3 regions of the Roseobacter cerffii genome follow, and region 1 is predicted to be linked to each of the others. Evidence: riboswitches for the same ligand, from Rfam matches in the RefSeq annotation. Region 1 holds a riboswitch; each other region holds the start of a gene.
The links. A riboswitch is a leader RNA that binds a small molecule or an ion and turns the genes downstream of it on or off. The one in region 1 is predicted to bind cobalamin.
Positions count from the first base shown of each region.

Region 2: another riboswitch for cobalamin. It lies ahead of ACVC7O_RS07495 (DUF1636 family protein); the one in region 1 lies ahead of ACVC7O_RS02005 (energy-coupling factor ABC transporter permease).
Region 3: another riboswitch for cobalamin. It lies ahead of nrdH (glutaredoxin-like protein NrdH); the one in region 1 lies ahead of ACVC7O_RS02005 (energy-coupling factor ABC transporter permease).

Region 1 is NZ_CM135757.1:412,794-420,072, forward strand. Features, by position in the region: gene cobM (precorrin-4 C(11)-methyltransferase) at 1-751, shown strand, start outside; gene ACVC7O_RS01995 (cobyrinate a,c-diamide synthase) at 744-2,063, shown strand; gene cobA (uroporphyrinogen-III C-methyltransferase) at 2,060-2,779, shown strand; cobalamin riboswitch at 2,817-2,996, shown strand; gene ACVC7O_RS02005 (energy-coupling factor ABC transporter permease) at 3,047-3,724, shown strand; gene cobF (precorrin-6A synthase (deacetylating)) at 3,785-4,528, shown strand; gene ACVC7O_RS02015 (metal ABC transporter substrate-binding protein) at 4,634-5,536, shown strand; gene ACVC7O_RS02020 (manganese/iron ABC transporter ATP-binding protein) at 5,622-6,521, shown strand; gene ACVC7O_RS02025 (metal ABC transporter permease) at 6,518-7,279, shown strand, end outside.
Region 2 is NZ_CM135757.1:1,524,149-1,531,427, reverse strand. Features, by position in the region: gene ACVC7O_RS07515 (Bug family tripartite tricarboxylate transporter substrate binding protein) at 1-358, opposite strand, end outside; gene ACVC7O_RS07510 (isocitrate/isopropylmalate dehydrogenase family protein) at 637-1,722, shown strand; gene ACVC7O_RS07505 (aspartate/glutamate racemase family protein) at 1,776-2,471, shown strand; gene otnK (3-oxo-tetronate kinase) at 2,456-3,733, shown strand; cobalamin riboswitch at 3,916-4,128, shown strand; gene ACVC7O_RS07495 (DUF1636 family protein) at 4,250-4,657, shown strand; gene ACVC7O_RS07490 (ABC transporter ATP-binding protein) at 4,654-5,454, shown strand; gene ACVC7O_RS07485 (ABC transporter substrate-binding protein) at 5,451-6,386, shown strand; gene ACVC7O_RS07480 (FecCD family ABC transporter permease) at 6,391-7,279, shown strand, end outside.
Region 3 is NZ_JBTBYJ010000003.1:116,062-123,340, forward strand. Features, by position in the region: gene nrdF (class 1b ribonucleoside-diphosphate reductase subunit beta) at 1-196, opposite strand, end outside; gene nrdE (class 1b ribonucleoside-diphosphate reductase subunit alpha) at 206-2,365, opposite strand; gene nrdI (class Ib ribonucleoside-diphosphate reductase assembly flavoprotein NrdI) at 2,347-2,751, opposite strand; gene nrdH (glutaredoxin-like protein NrdH) at 2,777-2,998, opposite strand; cobalamin riboswitch at 3,142-3,343, opposite strand; gene metH (methionine synthase) at 3,378-6,107, opposite strand; gene ACVC7O_RS22305 (homocysteine S-methyltransferase family protein) at 6,104-7,168, opposite strand.

The sequences.
Region 1 (7,279 bases):
TCTCACTCTGCGGGGGCGGGATCTGATCGCCGCCTGCCCGGTCTGCCTCTATGCCGGATCGCTGGTGCCTGACGCGGTGCTGGCACATTGTCCGCCGGGCGCCGAGGTGGTGAATACCGCGTCGATGTCTCTCGACGAGATCATCGATGCGATCTCGGTTGCGCACGCAGCTGGCAAAGACATCGCGCGGCTGCATTCCGGTGATCTATCGGTGTGGTCCGCGATGGGCGAGCAGATGCGTCGCCTACGCGAGGCAGACATTCCGGTGTCGGTGACGCCCGGTGTGCCCTCCTTCTCCGCAGCCGCCGCAGCCCTTGGCACCGAGTTGACGCTACCGGGTCTCGCACAATCGGTTGTTTTGACCCGCACACCGGGGCGGGCGTCATCGATGCCGGAAGGCGAGACGCTCACAAATTTCGCCGCCACCGGTGCCACGCTGGCGATCCACCTGTCCATTCAGAACCTCGACACGGTGGTGCGCGATCTGACACCCGCCTATGGCGCGGATTGCCCGGTGGCGGTGGTCTACCGGGCCAGTTGGCCGGACCAGCAGATCATCCGCGGCACGCTCGGGGATATCGCCGATCAGCTGGACGCCGGGATTGCCCGAACGGCGCTCATCCTCGCCGGGCCCGCTCTGGCAGGCGAGGGGTTCGATGAAAGCTGCCTCTACGCGGCGGACTACGACCGCCGTTATCGACCGCAAAGCGCGGACAGCCCCTGGGCCAGCTGGAGTCACGGCGATGATTGAACGACCTGGGATCATGATTTCAGCGCCCTCGTCAGGCACCGGCAAAACCACGGTGATGCTGGGCCTGCTGCGCGCGCTTGCGGATGACGGCCTGAAGGTGCAGCCCTTCAAGTCTGGCCCGGACTACATCGACCCTGCGTTTCATCAGGCGGCCTGCGGGCGCGCGTCGTTCAACCTAGACACCTGGGCAATGGGCCCCGATCTGCTGAACGCAATTTCAGACGAGGCGGACGGCGCCGAGCTTTGTGTCGCCGAAGGGTCCATGGGGCTCTATGACGGTGTGGCCACGCGCGGTCAGTCCGGTTTTGGCAGCAGCGCGGAGACGGCGCAACGCATGGGCTGGCCTGTGGTTCTGATCGTTGATGTGAGCGGGCAGGCGCAATCGGCGGCGGCGACCGCCTTGGGTTTTCAGACCTACAACCCCGATGTGCCCTTCGCGGGCGTGATCCTGAACCGATGTGCCTCTCCGCGCCACGAGCGTCTCGCGCGGCTGGGGATGGAGAACGCGGGGCTTAAGGTGCTGGGCGTCCTGCCGCGCCGTGGAGATCTGACATTGCCCGAGCGGCATCTCGGCCTGATCCAGGCGGTTGAGCATCCCGATCTCGATGCGGCCATTGCGGGGTACGCCGAGTTTCTGCGCGCGCATGTCGATGTTGCGGCGATCCGGCAGGCCGCGCGAGGCGGGGCCGCAGCCGTATCGGGAGCGGATTTACCAGAGCCACCCGCGCAGCGCATCGCCCTGGCGCAGGATGCGGCATTTTCCTTCACCTACCCGCATGTTCTGGAGGGGTGGCGCCGCGCGGGGGCGGAGGTTGTGCCGTTTTCACCCTTGGCTGACGAGGAGCCGGACCCTGCTGCGGATCTTGTCTGGCTGCCCGGCGGATACCCAGAGTTGCACGGTGCGACCCTGGCAGCCGCGACGCGGTTCAAAGCAGGTCTGCGGGCGCATGCTGCAAGCAAACCGGTGCATGGCGAGTGCGGTGGCTACATGGCGCTGGGGCAGGCGCTCATCGACAAGGAGGGCACGCGGCACGAGATGGCGGGTCTGCTTGGGCTCGTGACCAGCTTTGAAAAGCGGAAATTTCACCTCGGCTACCGCCGGGCTGTGTTGCACGCTGGCTTGCCCGGCCATCAACCTGGCGCAGCTCTGCGCGGGCACGAGTTTCACTACTCGACCATCCTCGATCAGCCCGACGCGCCGCTGGCCGACGTCGTGGATGCCGATGGAAACCCTGTGCCGGAAACCGGCTCTCGCCTCGGCAATGTGACCGGCACCTTCTTCCACCTGATCACCGCCGAGGAGCAGGCGTGACCGGTTTCGTCAGCTTTGTGGGCTCGGGACCGGGCGATCCTGAGCTGTTGACGTTGAAAGCCGTGGATCGTCTGAAACGGGCCGACGCAGTGCTGTTCGACGATCTCTCCTCCGGGCCGATCCTCAGCCATGCCCGCTCCGGGGCCGATCTGGTGGGGGTTGGGAAGCGGGCAGGGCGCCCCTCGCCGAAACAGCACCATGTCAGCCGCCTGCTGGTGGAATATGCCGAGATGGACCAGCGCGTGGTGCGGCTGAAATCGGGCGACAGCGGGCTCTTTGGGCGGCTGGAGGAGGAGTTGGTGGCCCTGCGCGAGGCTGGCGTCCCCTACGAGATCATCCCCGGCATCCCGTCGGCCTGTGCCGCTGCGGCTGCGGCGGGTATCCCGCTTACACGCCGGCTGACGGCGCGCCGGGTGCAGTTCGTCACGGGGCACGATGTCAGCGGGCAATTGCCGCAAGATCTCGACCTCAACGCCCTCGCAGACCCCACAGCCTCGACCGTTGTCTTCATGGGCAAGCGAACCTTTCCAAGGCTGCTCGATGCCCTTGCTGCACGGGGTCTGCCCGGCGACACCCCCGCGATCCTTGCCGAAAGCGTCAGCACACCGGATCAGAGCATCCGGCGCACCACCGTTTCTAAGCTGGCTGCGCAATTGGACCGCGAAATCAGCGACCAGCCAGCGTTGATCCTCTACGGGCCGTTCGCCGAGAGTTGAACGTCGCTTTTGCGCTTGTCCGCGCGCGCAGATCAAGGATACGACTGAAGCACGGTGCCACGACTTGTGGCTGAAAAGGGAACTGAGTGAAAGTCTCAGACTGCCCCCGCAACTGTAAGCGGTGAGCGCTCCGGATGATCCACTGGCCTCTTGGCTGGGAAGGACCGCAGCGCCTCGACCCGCAAGTCAGGAGACCTGCCGTAAAGCTCAAACCCGTGTGATCACGGATATTTATCCGCCGGAGGGGCGGGACAGAAAGGATCAATCATGCATATCGAACCCGGCGTCGTCGATGGGGCCAAGATGGCCTTTGCCTATGCAACCGCTGCAGGGGCTGCGGGCTATACCGCCAAACTCGCACTCCACGACCTCAAGATCCACAGTGCCGGCTCATTCGCGGTGCGGACCGTTTTGGCCGCCCTCGGCACCTTCATCTTTTTCGAGGTGTTGCCGCATTTCCCGGTGGGTGTCTCCGAGGTGCACTTCATTCTTGGCACCACGCTCTTCTTGCTGATGGGTGCGGCGCCGGCCGCGCTCGGCCTTGCGCTTGGCCTCCTGATTCAGGGGGCTTTCTTCGCACCGAGCGATCTGCCGATGTATTTCGTCAACGTCACGACTTTGCTGGTGCCGCTCTTCGCCATTTCGGCTTTGGCGCAGCGGTTCATCCCGGCGGATCGGGCCTATGTCGATCTGGCCTATGCTGACGTCTTCAAGCTGTCCGCCATGTATCAGGGTGGCGTTGTGGCCTGGGTCGCGTTCTGGGCGTTCTATGGCCAGGGATTCGGTGCCGAGACGGTCCAGTCGGTCTGGACCTTCGGAATTGCGTATCTTCTGGTGATCCTGATCGAACCAATTGCCGATCTGGCGGTGCTTGCGGGCGCCAAGGCGCTTCGGTCGGGCAAAGTCGAGGGTCTGTTCACAGCGCGTCTCTACGAAGGCGCGTAATCTAGGTAAGGCGCGGCCCGGACCCTGCGATGTGGTCCGGGCTTTCTTGTGGGTGACAATATGATCACTGAGCTCTGGCTGATTGGTATCGGCACCGGGTCACCGCATCACGTGACGGGTGAAGGATTGCAGGCCATCCGCGAGGCGCGGACAATCCTCGTACCACACAAGGGCTCTGGCAAAGATGATCTGGCCGAGCTGCGCTATCGCATCATCGAAGCTGCAGGCTCGACCGCGCAGGTCCTCCAGTTCGACTACCCCGAACGCGATCCCGCCTTGCCCTACGAGGAGCGCGTGACGCGGTGGCATGATGAGATCGCGGTGCGGTGGGCCCAGACGGCTGATCAGGCGGGTTCGGATGGGCCTGTGGCCCTGCTGGTCTGGGGCGATCCGTCGCTCTATGACAGCACGTTGCGCATCGCCGGACGTTTGATCCCACCGCCCACCATCCGTGTGGTGCCGGGTATTATGGCGATACAGGCTCTGACCGCAGCTCATGCGATCCCGCTCAACGACGTGAATGGGCCGATCCAGATCACCACCGGGCGCCGCCTGCGCGATGCAGGATGGCCCGAGGGCATAGATCGTCTTGTGGTCATGCTCGATGGCGAAGCAAGTTTTCAGGAGCTGACAGAGCCCAACCTCACGATCTGGTGGGGCGCCTACCTGGGCATGCCGGAACAGATTATCGCGGCGGGTCCGTTGGCAGAGGTCACGGACAAGATCCTCGATGCCCGCGCTGCTGCTCGGGCGCGGCATGGGTGGATCATGGACACCTATCTGCTCAGCAAAACCACGAACTGAACAGATTGTGCGTTGAGAACTTGAGAATCATTCTCAAATTACTTGACAGTTGCGAGTGATTTGCATTTACAGGTGGCAAGAGCTGTCTATGTCATGGAGAGTCTGATGCTAAGAAGAGTGATGCAATCAACGTCCGTCGCGGCGCTTGCCGCGGTTCTGGCGACCGCAGTCGCCGCGGATGAGAAGATGAAGGTGGTCACCACCTTTACCGTTCTGGCCGATATGGCATCAAACGTTGCGGGCGATGCGGCCGAGGTGGTCTCGATCACCAAGCCGGGCGCCGAGATCCACGGATACGAGCCGACGCCGCAGGATATCGTGCGGGCCTCGGATGCAGATCTGATCCTCTGGAACGGCATGAACCTTGAGCTGTGGTTTGAGCAGTTCCTCTCCAACATGGAGGATATCCCGTCGGTGACGCTTACGGATGGCATCGACCCGATTCCGATTGCTTCCGGATCCTATGAGGGCAAACCCAACCCTCACGCCTGGATGGGCTTGGATAACGCGCTGATCTACATCGACAATATCGTTGCTGCTTTTGTCGAGACCGACCCGGACAACGCCGAAACATACGAGCAGAACGGCGCGGCCTATAAAGACGCGCTGCGCGAGACCATCGAACCCCTTCGCGCAGCCGTTGCGGAGATCCCGGACAATCGGCGCTGGCTGGTGACCTGCGAAGGCGCGTTCAGCTATCTGGCGCGCGACTTCGGAATGAATGAGCTTTACCTCTGGCCGATGAACGCTGATCAGGTTGGGACACCTCAGCAGGTGCGATCCGTGATCGACGGTGTGCGCGACAACGATATCCCCGTCGTCTTCTGCGAGAGCACGGTGAACACGGCGCCGGCCGAGCAGGTTGCGCGCGAGACCGGCGCGGCCTACGGCGGTGTTCTCTATGTCGACAGTCTCAGCGCGGCGGATGGCCCGGTACCGACCTATCTCGATTTGCTGAAGGTCACGTCAACCACCCTGGCTGAAGGGCTCACGGAGGCCATCAATTGATCGACCGGTGACAACGGGCTATGTGCCCGTAGAAGAGCGACGATCAGGGGCGGCGCGAACGGTGCCCCTGGGTTAGGACAACGATATGCGCGATGATCCATTCCAACGCGACACATCGCCGGGCGCACAGACCGGCGGTGTTGGTCTGCGTGCGCAGGACGTAACCGTCACCTATCGCAATGGGCACACCGCGCTGTGGAATGCGAGCTTCGAAATCCCGCGTGGGACAGTTACGGCGCTTGTGGGCGTCAATGGTGCCGGGAAATCGACCCTTTTCAAGGCGATCATGGGTTTTGTGCCCGCGTCGCAGGGCGACATCAGCATTCTGGGGATGAGCGTGCGCGCGGCCCTCGGCAAAAACCTCGTGGCTTACGTCCCGCAGTCGGAAGAGGTGGACTGGGCATTCCCCGTTCTGGTCGAAGACGTGGTGATGATGGGTCGCTATGGCCACATGGGCTTTCTGCGACGCCCCCGGCAAGCGGATCACGACGCGGTTGAAAAGGCGCTCGCACGGGTCAGTATGCAGGATTTTCGGCACCGCCAGATAGGCGAGCTGTCGGGTGGCCAGCGCAAGCGCGTGTTCCTCGCCCGCGCGCTGGCACAGGATGGACAAGTAATCCTGCTCGACGAGCCCTTCACCGGTGTGGACGTGAAAACCGAAGAGCAAATCGTTGCTCTGCTGCGCGATCTGCGGGCCGAAGGGCGCGTCATGCTGGTCTCGACCCACAACCTTGGCTCGGTGCCGGAATTCTGCGACCGGACCATCCTCGTCAAGGGCACAGTGTTGTGCCACGGCCTGACGGAGACGACCTTCACGCGGGAGAACCTCGAGAAAGCCTTTGGCGGTGTGCTGCGCCATTTCACCCTGGGCGGCAACACTCTGCACGATGACGAGGACGCCCGCGAGGTGACGATCTTCACCGATGATGAGCGGCCGTTCGTGCAATACGGCGACAAGACCCAGCGCACGGACCAGGGCTCATGATCGACCTGCTGCTCGAGCCCTTTGGCTACAGCTACATGACCAATGCGATGTGGGTCTCGGCGTTGGTCGGCGGGGTCTGTGCGTTTCTCTCCGCCTATCTGATGTTGAAAGGCTGGTCGCTGATCGGAGATGCGCTGTCTCATTCCGTCGTACCGGGCGTGGCAGGGGCCTACATCCTCGGGCTGCCCTTCGCCCTGGGGGCCTTTATCGCCGGTGGTCTGGCGGCGGGGGCGATGCTCTTCCTGTCGGAACGTTCCGGTCTGAAGGTCGATGTCATCATCGGCCTGATCTTCACCTCCTTTTTTGGCCTTGGGCTCTTTATCGTCTCGATCAACCCGATTTCAGTCTCGATCCAGACCATCACGATGGGCAACATTCTCGCCATCACACCCGAAGACACGTTGCAGCTTGTCCTGATCGGGTTGATTTCGCTGACAGTGCTTTTGTTGAAGTGGAAAGACCTGATGGTGACCTTCTTCGATGAAAATCACGCGCGCGCCATCGGGCTGCGTCCCGGCCTTTTGAAGGTTGTCTTTTTCGTGCTGCTGTCCGCCAGCGTCGTGGCGGCGATGCAGACGGTGGGCGCGTTTCTGGTCATTGCGATGGTGGTCACCCCCGGGGCGACCGCTTACCTGCTCTGTGATCGCTTCCCGAGGCTGATCGCAACCTCTGTCGCCATCGGCGCGGGCAGCAGCTTTCTCGGTGCCTACATCAGCTACTTCCTTGATGGCGCCACCGGCGGCATCATCGTCACGCTG
Region 2 (7,279 bases), 1.1 Mb from region 1:
CGATCGGCGTGAAATCCGCATAGGTCCAATCGGTGTCCGCCACCAGCGGTGTGCCGATGAAATTACCGCTGGTCGACGTGAGCCGATACGGATCCCCCGCCTTCTGGCTGACATAGCTGAACCCCACAGCACCGCTGCCACCTTCGCGGTTCTCTACGACGATATCGCCCCCGTAGAGATCGTAGCTGCGCAGAATATCGACGACGGTGCGGGACATCCGGTCATTGCCGCCACCCGGGCCAAAAGCAATCGTGTAAGTCAGCCGTTCTGTCGGATAGTCGCCTGCCAGCGCAGGTAACACCAGCGCGGATGAAACGGCGGCAGCAGCCAGCACGGAAAAGGTTCGACGCATGATCATTGGTTTCCTCCCTTGGATCACTTTTGCATTTTTATTGCTTTTCGTGCAATAAATCCAAATATTGCACCTTGTCAATTAAAAATGCACTTGGGTGAGATCAAAAAAGATACGTAGTGAACATCAGATCTGCGAATGTGGCTAAACTCAAGCATCGCGAGTACTGTGGTTGAGGCTCCAAACCGAAAATTGCATTTTGCTGTTGCATATTACATTTTTAGATTTTAAAGACCAATATAGATATGGCGTCGAACATGGTTTGGCTGGGAGGAGCTCTGGACATGAAGATTATGGTATTGCCCTGCGACGGCATCGGCCCCGAGATCATGGGCGCGACCCTGGAGGTGCTTCACGCGGTCAACGCGCGCTTTGATCTCGACCTGTCGTTTCATGAAGAAATCTCAGGCTTTGCCAGCCTCAAGGCCCACGGCATCACCCTGCGCGACGAGGTACTCGACCGGGCGCGCACCGACTTCGATGGCGTTATCCTGGGCACCCAGTCTCACATGGATTACCCGCCCGTGGCCGAAGGCGGGCGCAACGTCTCGGCGGGCTTTCGCATCGGCCTCGACCTCTACGCCAACGTACGCCCGGCCCGCAGCCGCCAATTTCTGCCCAACAAGGCGCCGGGTATGGATCTGGTGATCATGCGCGAGGCGACCGAAGGATTTTACCCGGATCGCAATATGTTCAAGGGCGTGGGCGAGATGATGCCCGACCCGGACATGGCGCTGTCGGTCCGCAAGATCACGCGCCACGGGTCCATGCGGATCTGTCGCGAGGCTTTCAAGCTCGCGATGCAGCGCAAAAGGAAAGTTGCCGCGATCCACAAGGCCAACTCCTTCCTCATGACCGACGGGCTCTTCCTCGAATGCTTTCGCGCGGTCGCAAAGGACTTTCCCGAAGTTGAAACCGAAGAGCTGATTGTCGATGCCTTCGCCGCCCTGCTGGTGCGCCAGCCCGAGACATATGACGTGGTCGTCGCCACCAACTTCTACGGTGACATCCTCTCGGATCTGGCCTCGGAGCTCTCGGGCTCGCTGGGGCTGGCAGGGTCGATCAACGCCAATGCCGAAACGGGTCTCTGCTGCGCGCAAGCCCAACACGGCTCGGCCCCCGATATCGCGGGCCAGAATGTGGCCAACCCCACCTCGCTGATCCTTTCGGCGGCGATGATGCTGATCTGGCTTGGCGAGCAGCGCGGCATCCAATCTCTGATGAAGGCCGGTCAAGCCGTCGCCGACGCGGTCGACCGCACCATAGACGACCCCGCCAAACGCACCCGCGATCTCGGCGGCACCGTGAACACAGACGCCTTTGGTCGCCACGTGGCCGAGGCCGTCGCCGCTGAGGCGGTCGCGGCCTGACGCATCGCCTGAACGGAAAAGCTCACGCAAAACGCAAGACCATGCGAGCCACGATGACACCGCCCCCGAGACTGACCCTGATCCATGCAGCCCGAGTCGCCATTGACCCGATTGAGAGCGCCGCCAAGTCCCTCTGGCCAGATGCGGAAACCGTGACGATCCTCGAAGAGGGTCTCTCGGTGGATCGGCAAAAGTCAGAGGAGCTCTCCCTCGCGCTGTGGGACCGCATCGTCGGCCTGGCGAGATATGCGGAAAACGCGGGCGCCGACGGCATCCTTTTCACCTGTTCCGCCTTTGGGCAGGCCATCGAAGACGCCGCCGAGGCGTGCAGGGTTCCGGTCATGAAGCCCAATGAAGCGATGTTCGACGCTGCCTTCACCCATGGCGCGCGCGTGGCGATGATCTACACATTCCCGCCCGCAGCGGCGGGCATGGCGCAAGAGTTTCGCCAGGCCGCCGCCCTGCGGGGCAGTGATGCTCTGATGACGCCCTACTTCGCCGAGGGCGCCTTCGAGGCGAAACGCGCGGGCGACAACGACACGCACGACCGGCTGATCGCCGATACCGCAGCTACGATCTCCGAGGCCGATGTCATCCTGCTCGCCCAGTTTTCCATGGCGGGTGCCACGGATGCGGTTCGCAAGCAGACACCCCTGCCCGTCTTGACGAGCCCGGACGCCGCCATCGCCGAGATGCGGCGGCGGGTGGATACGCAAAGACAAAGGCTTGGCAAATGCAAATCGGCGTGATCGCGGATGATTTCACCGGGGCGAGCGACATCGCGAACACGCTCGCGCAGGGCGTAGCCCCGGACGGCGGGCTCCGGACCGCGCAGTTTGCCGGCATTCCCGACGGGTCGGCGCCGGATCAGATCGAAGCTGGGGTGATTTCGCTTAAGAGCCGGACGGCAACGCGCGAGGCTGCGGTCCGCGACAGCCTCGCCGCGCTCGATTGGCTGCTCGCCCAAGGCTGCAAGCAGATCGTGTTCAAGTATTGCTCGACCTTCGACTCGACACAGGAGGGCAATATCGGTCCCGTCGCCGAAGCGCTGGCCCGGGCGCTCGATGCACAGCAGGTGGTTTTCTGCCCCGCCTTCCCCGCAACCGGGCGCACAGTCTATCAAGGCCACCTCTTCGTACACGACAGGCTGCTGAACCAATCCGGGATGGAGCATCACCCTCTGACCCCGATGACCGATCCGGACATCCGGCGCTGGCTCCAGTTTCAAACGACCGAAAGCATCGGCCATCTGCCACTCGAGGTGGTCGCGCAGGGCCCCGCAGCGATCAGGACAGCGCTCGAGGCATCGGACCACCGGTTTCTCGTCGCCGACGCGATTTCCGACGACAACCTCATGGATTTGGGCGCAGCGCTCAAGGATGCACCGCTGGTGACCGGCGGGTCGGGCATTGCGCGAGGCCTGCCCCGCAACGTGATCGGAGCGGGCATAGTCGACCGCGCACCAACGGCCTACACAGGCGTATCCGGCCCCGAAGCGATCCTCGCTGGGTCATGCTCGGGCGCCACTCGCGGCCAGGTCGCGGCACATGCGAAGGCGCATCCAACTCTCGCCATTGACGTAGAAGGCGTCATGGCCGGTGACATCACTGTCGAGACACTGCTGGGGTTCTTTGCGGAAAACACAGGGCGCGCACCGCTCGCCTACTCCTCGGCCACACCGGCCAAGGTCAACGCGATGCAGGCCAAGTTCGGCAGCGAGACACTCGCCGCGACGCTTGACGCGCTCTTCGCCGACACCGCGCGCACACTCGTTCGGTCCGGCTATCGCAGGCTGGTGGTTGCGGGTGGGGAGACCTCGGGCGCGGTGGCGCAATCCGTCGCCGCAGCGATGGGTGCATCCGCGATGACGCTGGGCCCAGAGATCGACCCCGGCGTTCCGGTACTGACCGTTGGAGAGGCCGCCCCTGTCGCACTTGCGCTCAAATCCGGCAACTTCGGCGCAGCTGACTTCTTTGCGAAGGCCCTGCGGGTGATGGAAAGCGGGACATGACGCCAAGGAAGGGGGGGCGCGCCGATAGGAGCCGCCCGCCCGCAACCTGCGCCATCTCGGTCTCGCGCGACTGGGTGCTCTGAAACCGAGGCGACCACGGCCAAACCTGAAGACGCGTCCCCCCTTTTCGTTCAATTCAGCGGTTCGTGTCGCTTTGTCCCTTGACCGCACCGGTCAAGGGCGATTTGGTCAAGGGCGATGGTTCTCAACGGCCAAAGGCCAAAGAGATGAAAAGGGAACGCGGTGCGGCGCCACCACATGCGCCAAGTCCGCGACTGCCCCCGCAACTGTGAGCGGCGAGCGACCCCGACAGGACCACTGGGCCACCAACCCGGGAAGGTTCGGGAGAGCGACGACCCGCAAGTCAGGAGACCTGCCATCACGGGCGCAGTGCTGCGTCTGTATTTCAACTCGATGCAGGCGGGGTGCCTGGTCAGGAGCTTATGATGAAACCACGGCCAACCCCGTGCACATATACCTCTGTTCGGCGCACCCTCCCCGGAGATGGAGACGCCGATGGACGAGCCACGAGAGCACCGGATCACAATCTGCACGTCGTGCCGCCACAAAGGGTCAGCGTGCCGCCCGGGCTATGAGCTGATAGAACGACTGCGGGCCGCCATCGCGGCTGCGGGAGACGCGGTGTCGGACAGCTTCGAGATTTCCGGCGTCGCCTGCATGGCAGGCTGCGACCGCCCCTGCACCGTCGCCTATCACGGCACACGCAAGGCGACCTATCTCTTCGGCGACATCGACCCGGACACGGACATTGATGATCTGATCCACTTTGCGCATCAGTACGGCGCCCTTCAGGATGGCTGGTGCTCCTCGGTCGATCGCCCCGGAAAGCTCCGCACCACCACGCTCGCCCGTGTGCCCGCCGCGGTACTTGCCATCGAAGACTGCAAAGTGCGCGCCTCGTGAGCGCCGCGCGCCTCGACGTCACCGACCTCTCCTGGACACCGGCGCGCATGCGCGGCCCGGCGCTGCACCCGTTGAGCTTTCATGTGGGCGCGGGGCGCGTGCTCGGGGTCATGGGCCCCAACGGCGCTGGCAAGACCACGCTTTTGCGGATGCTCTACCGCTTCCAGCGTCCGGGGAGCGGCACGGTGCGCGTCGATGGTGATGACATCTGGCATCTGCCACCCCGCATGGTGGCAAAGCGGGTCGCTGCGGTGCTGCAGGAGCAACCGACGGATTTTGCGCTCACTGTGCGGGAAATCGTCGCCCTCGGGCGAGTGCCTTACCGCCAAGGGTTCGGCAGCAGCGGCGGTGCGCAAGAGGCGAAAAAGATTGACGCGGCGCTCGATCGGTTGAGCCTCGCGGGGTTCGCAGACCGCCATCTCGGCACGCTCTCTGGCGGCGAACGCCAACGCGTGATGGTTGCCCGGGCCCTGGCGCAGGAGCCTCGCTTGCTGATCCTTGACGAACCCACAAACCACCTCGATATCCGCCACCAGTTGGAAGTGCTGGAGCTGATCCGCGATTTGCCTCTGACGATTGTCACGTCGCTGCACGATCTGAACATCGCAGCGGGTGTCTGCGATGACATTCTCCTGCTGAAGTCCGGTCACGCCCTCGGCTTCGGCACCCCCGAAACCGTGCTCTCCGAAACCGCCGTCTCCGGCGCATTCCAGATCCAGGCCAGGCGCGAACGTCTCGCGCCCAGCGACACCGACCACCTCACATTCCACCTGCATGACGAAAGGACCTTGCTATGAAGTCCCCCTTCCTGGGCGTGACCGCCCTGTTGCTCGCCGCAGGCACAGCCTCGGCAGAAACCACCGTGCAAAGCTGTAACCGGTCCGTCACCTTCGACGCCCCACCCGAGCGGGCGATTTCGAACGACGTGAACCTGACCGAGATGATGCTGGTGCTCGGCCTTGCCGACCGCATGGTGGGCTACACCGGCATCTCGGGTTGGAAAACGCTCGACGAGGAGATGCGCGCTGGCATCGACGAACTGCCCGAACTCTCGGCCAAGTACCCCTCCAAGGAGGTGCTTGTGGGGGCGGACGCGGATTTCTTCTTCGCCGGCTGGAACTATGGCATGAAAGTCGGTGGCGAGGTCACGCCCGAGACGCTGGAGCCCTTCGGCATCAAGGTCTACGAGCTCACCGAGAGCTGCACCCATATCATGCAGAAGGACAAGGCCAGCATCGAGGATATGTATGCGGATCTGATGAACCTCGGTCGCATCTTCAACATCGAAGCCCGTGCCACGGCGCTGGTCGATGGCTATCGTGCCGAACTTGCCAGCTTTACGGACCTTCTCGACACCGGCGCGCCCCTGCGTGTCTTCGTTTATGACAGCGGCGAAGACGCGCCCTTCACCGCGGGCCGCTACGCCATGCCCACCGCGCTGATCGAGGCCGCCGGTGGGGTCAACGTCATGGATGATTTCGAGAAAAGCTGGGCCACCGTCACATGGGAAGAAGTGGTCGAGCGGAACCCGGAAGTCATCGTGATCGTGAACTACGGCGAGGTGACCGCCGAACAGAAGCGCGCCTTCATGATGTCGAACCCCGCTTTCGCGGATCTTGACGCTGTCAAGAACGACCGCTTCGTCACGCTGGAATACGTCGAAGCCACACCTGGCCCCCGCAACATCCAGGCCGTCAAGACCCTCGCGCGGGCGTTCTGGGGCGAATGACACCATGACGGACAGCACGGCTGGCCACCGCCGCGCACCGCGCCTCTTCAGGCAGGCGGCGTTGCCGCTCGGCGGGCTGGCCCTGCTTCTTGTGTCGCTCTCGATAGCGATTTCCGTGGGGGCGGTGTCGGTGCCCACCGGCACGGTGTGGGGCGTCCTGCTGAACAAGCTGTCGCCCGGCCTCGTTGATCAGACCTGGAGCCAGGGGCGCGAGGCCATCGTCTGGGACATCCGCTTTCCCCGCGCCTTGCTCGCAATGATGGTGGGCGCGGGGCTCGCGCTGGTCGGCGCAAGCCTGCAGGCCGTCACGCGCAACCCTCTGGCGGATCCGCACCTCCTTGGTATCTCATCAGGCGGTGCCTTTGGCGCCATCCTTGCGTTGCTGCACACCGGGCTCTTCTTCGGGCTGCTCACCGTTCCGTTTCTCGCGTTCTTGGGCGCCCTCATGGCGACCGCCATCGTGCTTGGCGTCTCACGAATTGCAGATGCCGTCAGCGCCGACCGGCTGGTCCTGGCTGGCGTTGCGGTCTCTTTCATCGTGATGGCCGGCGCGAATGTGCTGATCTTTCTCGGCGATCCCCGCGCCACCCATACGGTGGTGTTCTGGATGCTCGGTGGTCTCGGCCTCGCGCAATGGAGCCAGCTGATCTATCCTCTGGTGGTGCTTCTGGCCTGCGGCGCCTGGCTGCTCAGTCGCGCCGCCGCGCTGAACGCGATGACCGTCGGCGACGAGACCGCCTCTACCCTCGGCATCCCCGCTGCACGCTTCCGGCTGCTTGTCTTCGTCGTCGGCGCCTTGATCACCGGCGTGATGGTGGCCTTCTCCGGCATCATCGGTTTCGTTGGCCTCATGGTGCCGCATATCGTGCGCATGCTCGTGGGGGGCGACTACA
Region 3 (7,279 bases), on a different replicon from region 1:
TGAAGACGCGGATGGTGAGCTGCTGTTCTTCCGGGCGGAGCGTCGCCCAGCTTTGCACGTCATTCGACAGCGGCACCTTTTCGGGCAGCCAGAAATTGACCGTGAGCCGGTTCCAGACCTCAAGGTCCTTGTCGTCCTGCAAGCGGTTCCAGTTGATCGCGCGGGGGATGGTGCGGGTCTCGACGATATCCTTCATAGTGTCACCTCAAAGCGTGCAGGAAACGCAGCCTTGCACTTCCGTCCCTTCCAAGGCGGATTGGCGCAGGCGCACGTAGTAGATGGTCTTGATACCCTTCTTCCAGGCCAGGATTTGGGCGCGATTGATATCACGGGTCGTGGCCTCCGCCGGGAAGAAAAGCGTGAGCGACAGGCCTTGGTCCACATGTTCTGTGGCCGCGGCATAGGTTTCGATCAGCGCCTCTGGCCCGATTTCATAGGCGTCGCGGTAGTACTCGAGGTTGTCGTTGTTCATGAAGGCGGCGGGGTAGTAGACGCGGCCGATCTTACCCTCTTTGCGGATTTCGATTTTCGACACGATGGGGTGGATCGAGGAGGTCGAGTTGTTGATGTAGCTGATCGACCCGGTGGGTGGGACAGCTTGAAGGTTCCGATTGTAGAGCCCATCTTTCACCACCGCTGTCTTGAGTGCAGCCCAATCGTCGCGCGTCGGAAGCTCAACACCGAAACGCGCCATGAGTGCGGTGACGGTGTCCGTCTCCGGCAACCAATCGCGGTCGGTGTATTTGTCGAAGAAACTGCCATCTGAGTATTTCGACGTCTCGAAATCCTTGAAGGTCTCGCCCTTTTCCCGCGCTATCGCGTTCGAGGCCCGGATGGCGTGAAAGGCCACGGCGGCAAAGTAGACGCGGGTGAAGTCGATGCCTTCCGGCGAGCCGTAGTGGATGCGTTCCCGCGCCAAGAACCCATGCAAATTCATCTGGCCCAGACCCACAGCATGCGCCTCGTCGTTGCCGCGGCGGATCGAGGGTACGCTATCGATCGCCGACATCTCGGACACAGCGGTCAGTGCGCGAATGGCGCTCTCAACCGTTGCACCGAGGTCCGGACCGTCCATCGTCTTAGCGATGTTCAAAGACCCGAGGTTGCACGAGATATCGGTGCCGAGGTGCTTGTAGCCCAGGTCGTCATTGAACTCGGACGCCTCGTTCACCTGCAGGATTTCGGAACACAAGTTCGACATCGTGATGCGCCCCGAAATTGGGTTCGCGGCGTTCACCGTGTCTTCGAACATGATGTATGGATAGCCGCTTTCGAACTGGATTTCGGCCAACGTCTGGAAGAATTCGCGCGCGTTGATCTTGGACTTGCGGATGCGCTTGTCGTCGACCATCTCGTCGTATTTTTCGGTGATGGAGATGTCGGAGAAGGGCACGCCGTAGACCTTTTCGACGTCGTGGGGCGAGAAGAGGTACATCTCCTCGTTCCGCTTGGCCAATTCAAACGTAACATCCGGGATCACCACGCCAAGGGACAGGGTCTTGATGCGGATCTTTTCGTCTGCGTTTTCGCGCTTGGTGTCGAGGAAGCGCAGAATGTCCGGGTGGTGGGCGTTGAGGTAAACCGCTCCAGCCCCCTGCCGCGCCCCAAGCTGGTTGGCGTAGGAAAAGCTGTCTTCGAGCAATTTCATCACCGGGATCACGCCAGAAGACTGGTTTTCGATCCCTTTGATCGGCGCGCCATGCTCCCGCAGGTTCGTTAGCATTAGGGCTACGCCGCCGCCACGCTTTGAGAGTTGCAGCGACGAGTTGATAGCGCGTCCGATGGACTCCATGTTGTCTTCGATGCGCAGAAGAAAGCAGGAAATCAACTCGCCGCGCGATTTCTTACCTGCGTTCAGGAATGTCGGTGTCGCAGGCTGGAAGCGGCCCGAGATGATCTCTTCCATGAAAGACATCGCCAGCGCCTCGTCACCCCGCGCCAACGCAAGGGCCACCATAACCACCCGGTCCTCATAGCGCTCGAGATAGCGCTGCCCGTCGCGCGTCTTGAGCGTGTAAGAGGTGTAGTATTTGAACGCGCCGAGGAATGTCGGGAACCGGAACTTCTTGGCATAGGCTGCGTCCCAAATGGCGGCGATGAAAGTCTTGGAGTATTGGTTCAGCACCTCTGGTTCATAGTACCCTTCGTCAACGAGATACCCGAGCTTTTCATCCAAGCTGTGAAAGAAGACCGTGTTCTGGTTCACGTGCTGCAGGAAGTACTGCCGCGCAGCCATCCGATCAGCGTCAAACCGGATATTTCCGTCCTCGTCATAGAGATTAAGCATCGCGTTGAGCGCGTGATAGTCGAGCGTCTCATCAAGTGCGCCACTGATCGGGTCGGTCTTCAGGCCGGTATCGAGCATGTCTGCCTCCAAAATGTGTCCAGCCCGGCGCGCACGCGGGCGATATCGGTATCGGTGCCAGCCAGCTCAAATCGGTAGAGCACGGACACATTGCATTTTTTCGCGATTACCTCGCCCGCGAGGGCGAAGGTCGCGCCGAAGTTGCGGTTGCCACCGGCAATGACACCGCGCAGGAGCGCGCGGCGTTGCGGATCGTTGAGAAAGCGGATCACCTGTTTGGGAACCGCACCGCGGCCCTCACCGTCCGCATAGGTCGGGCAGATCAGCACGAAAGGATTTGCCGGGCAGGGCACGCCATCTCCCGCAATCGGGATGCGTTGCGCAGGCAGACCGAGGCCCGCCACGAACCGCGCTGTGTTGCCCGAACGAGAGGAAAAGTAGACGATTTTTGTTTCGGGCCCCGACACTGGATCAGGCCAGTCGGCCGATCAGGTCTGGCCGGAAACCCGCCCAGTGATCCTCGCCCGCGATCACGACCGGGACCTGACGATAGCCCAATTCGGAGACTTGCGTCATCGCCGCGTCGTCTTCGGTCAGGTCTATGACCTCGTAATCAAGACCACGGGCCTCAAGCGCGCGGGTTGTGGCTGTGCACTGCACGCAGGCTGGTTTGGAGTAAACGGTGATGCTCATGGTCTGTCCCTCTGACTATCCCCTATCGCTTCGCTGCTTGAGGGGGTGTTTCTGCCGTTTCTTTGGGGGCAAAGGGGCACGAAGGGACCGCGCACAAGACAGGCGACGGATCACATACGCTCCCCAAGGCCCACCGCCTTTGGTTGTCGTTGTCCATCACGGCAGGTCTCCTGGCTCGCGGGTCGTGGCTCAGCTGGCCTTCCCGGGCATGTACCCAGTGACATCTTCAGCTTTGCTTACCGCTCACAGTTGCGGGGGCAGCGCCGGATTAGGAGGTATGTTCCGCACCGGCTTCCCTGTTGCCTTCCCGAGTCGCCCCGGAAAACCATGACACATCCAATAGGCCTCGAATCGCCCAGCCTGTCAATATGTAGTATACTCAAGCAGCAGCTTTACGAGGTGTTGCGGTCGGGATGTAGTTCAGTACCGGTGCCAGCCAGCGTTCTGCTTCTTCCATATCCATGCCTTTACGCTCCGCGTAGTCGGCGACCTGATCGCGTTCGACCTTGCCGACGCCAAAGTAGTAGCTCTCCGGGTGCCCGATATAGAGACCGGAGACAGAGGACCCCGGCCACATGGCCATGCTGTCCGTCAGGGTGACGCCGGTGGCCGCCTCGGCATCCAGTAAAGAGAACAAAGTGCGCTTTTCGGTATGATCCGGCTGCGCGGGGTAACCTGGAGCAGGGCGGATGCCATCGTAGGGCTCGCCGATCAGGGCCTGTGGGTCGAAGGCTTCGCCCTGAGCGTAGCCCCAGTAGTCCCGCCGCACGCGTTCGTGCAACATCTCGGCCATGGCCTCGGCAAAGCGGTCGGCCAGGGCCTTGACCAGGATGGATCCGTAATTGTCGTTGGCCTTGTCGAGCCGCTCGGCGATCTCAATCTCTTCCGGGCCCGCGGTCACCACAAAACCGCCCACATGATCCGCACCCTTGCCCTCTGGCGCAACGAAATCCGAGAGGGCGAGATTGGGACGATCCCGGCGTTTCGACGTTTGCTGCCGCAAGGTGTGCAGGGTGGCAAGCGTTTCGGATCGGTCACCGCCGGTGAAAAGGCGAATGTCGTCGCCCACCGCATTGGCAGGCCAGAAGCCGACGACCGCGCGAGGTGTAAACCAGCGTTCCGAAATGATCCGCTCGAGCATCTCTTGAGCGTCAGCAAAAAGCGCCCGGGCGGCCTCGCCTTGTCGCTCATCGTCAAGGATCTTTGGGTAAACCCCGCGCATCTCCCAGGTCTGGAAGAAGGGCGTCCAGTCAATGTAACGCGCTATCTCGGCGAGATCCCAATCGTCGACGGTGCGCGTGCCCGTGAAGGACGGGGCAACGGGCGCATAGGCGTCCCAATCCAGCGTCAGTGCGTTTGTGCGTGCGGCGGCCAGGGGCAGACGGTTCTTGGCACGCTCACCGCGTTCGTGCTTCTCGGCGACGTCGGTGTATTCCGCCTGAATGGCGGCGACGTAATCGGATTTCTGCGTCGGGCTAAGCAGTGCGCCGACGACGCCCACCGCGCGGCTGGCATCCGTGACATAGACCGTTTGGCCCTTGGCATAGCGCGGTGCGATCTTGACCGCCGTGTGGACCTTGGACGTTGTCGCGCCCCCGATCAGCAGCGGGATATCGAAGTCCTCTCGCTCCATTTCGGAGGCGAGATGCACCATCTCATCGAGCGACGGCGTGATAAGCCCCGAGAGCCCAATGATGTCCACTCTTTCCTCCCGCGCGACCTCCAGGATCTTTTGCGGCGGGACCATCACGCCCAGGTCCACGATCTCGTAATTGTTGCAAGCAAGGACAACGCCCACGATGTTCTTGCCGATGTCATGCACGTCGCCCTTCACGGTCGCCATCAGGATCTTGCCAGCACTTTCGCGCCCATCACCGCCGTTCTGACGCTTTTCCTCCTCCATGTAAGGCAGCAGCACCGCCACGGCCTGCTTCATCACCCGCGCGGATTTGACGACCTGCGGCAGGAACATCTTGCCCGCCCCAAAAAGGTCGCCCACCACGTTCATCCCCGCCATCAGCGGACCTTCGATGACGTGTAGCGGGCGTTCGGCGGCTTGGCGCGCTTCTTCGGTATCGTCCTCGATGAATTCGGTGATGCCATTCACGAGCGCATGCTCAAGCCGCTTCTCTACGGTCCACGTGCGCCAGGTCAGATCACGCACTTTCTCTTCGCGCCTGTCGCATTTGAAGCGCCCCGCGATCTCAAGCAGGTTCTCAGTCGCTGTCCCCGATTTCGGCGTGCGATTCAGGACCACGTCCTCGCAGGCCTCACGTAGCTCGGGGTCGATCTGATCGTAGACGGCGAGTTGACCCGCGTTCACGATGCCCATGTCCATGCCCGCATTGATAGCATGATATAGAAACACGGCATGCATCGCCTCGCGTACCGGCTCATTGCCGCGGAAGCTGAACGACAGGTTCGAGACGCCGCCCGAGACATGGGTGTGGGGCAGGTTTCGGCGGATCCATCGCGTTGCTTCGATGAAATCAACACCGTAATTGTCATGTTCTTCGATGCCGGTGGCGACGGCAAAGATGTTCGGATCAAAGATGATGTCCTCGGGCGGGAAGCCCATCTCCTCGACGAGGATGCGATAGGCGCGCGCGCAGATCTCGGTCTTGCGCGCGCACGTGTCGGCCTGGCCGTCCTCATCAAACGCCATCACCACGACCGCCGCGCCATAGGCAAGGCAGAGTCCGGCGTGATGACGGAAGGCGTCCTCGCCTTCCTTCAGACTGATGGAGTTCACGACTGGCTTGCCCTGCACGCATTGCAGGCCGGCCTCTATCACCTCCCATTTGGAGCTGTCGATCATGATCGGGACGCGGGCGATGTCCGGCTCTGACGCGATCAGGTTCAGGAACTCGATCATCGCCTGTCTGCTGTCGATCAGCCCCTCGTCCATGTTCACATCAATGATCTGCGCGCCGTTCTCAACCTGATCCCGCGCGACCTCTAAGGCGGTCGCATAATCGCGGTTCACGATCAGTTTGCGGAACCGGGCGGAGCCCGTGACATTCGTCCGCTCGCCCACGTTCACGAAGGGGATGTCCTGGGTCAGCACAAAGGGCTCTAGGCCCGAAAGGCGCAGGTATCGTTCCGTCATGCGGCGACCTTGCCCGCAATGGATCGTGGGTCGAACGGGGCCACAGCCTCGGCAATCGCGCGGATATGATCGGGCGTCGTGCCACAGCAACCGCCCACAACATTAACGATTCCATCGCGGGCAAAGTCTTCAACCTGCGCGGCGGTCTGATCTGGCGTCTCATCATAGGCGCCAAAGGCGTTTGGCAGGCCGGCGTTGGGATAGGCACAGGTCAATGACGTCGCGACGCCCGCGATCTCGGCCATATGGGGGCGCATCGCCTCGGCTCCAAGCGCGCAGTTCAGGCCGACTGTGAACGGACGTGCGTGGGCAACGGAATGCCAAAATGCGGTTGGTGTTTGCCCCGAGAGCGTCCGGCCCGAAGCATCGGTGATGGTTCCCGAAATCATGATGGGCAGGCGCTTGCCTGCCCGCGTGAAGGCCTCAAATGCGGCGAAAATCGCGGCCTTGGCGTTCAGCGTGTCAAAGATCGTCTCGATCAGGATGAGGTCAGACCCACCTGCAATCAGCCCGTCGATCTGCTGACCATAGGCGATGCGCAGATCATCGAAGCTGACGGCCCGGAAGCCGGGGTCATTGACATCTGGGCTGATGCTGGCCGTGCGATTGGTTGGCCCAACAGCACCGGCGACAAAACGTGGCTTTCCGTCCTCTGCTGTTGCCCGGTCCGCCGCGCGGCGAGCTACCTGCGCACCGGCGACGTTCAGATCATGGACCGCATCCTCCATGCCGTAGTCAGCCTGGGCGATCGTTGTGGCGGAGAATGTGTTGGTCTCAAGGATATCCGCCCCAGCCATCGCAAAAGTGTACTGAATATCTTCGACCGCCTGTGGCTGCGTCAAAACCAGCAGATCGTTGTTTCCCTGCTGCGGGTGATCAGGATGGTAGTGATGACGGCAACCGGGCCCGTGAATGTGGCCATGGGCCGTGAAGTCATCCTCGGTCATGCCGAGGGTCTGGATCATTGTGCCCATGGCCCCATCGAGGATCAGGATCCGTTCCGCTGCGAGTGTACAGAGCGTGGCTAGCGCGGGCGTTTCGGGTAGGGTGAAATTCAACATGAGACAGAAAACCAATTGGATTGATCGACAGAAAAGATAATCTCGGTAAGACTTGAGGTAAAATGATAGTTAGGCGGAATTATTATGAGCTCGATTCATGTGGGGGCTTGT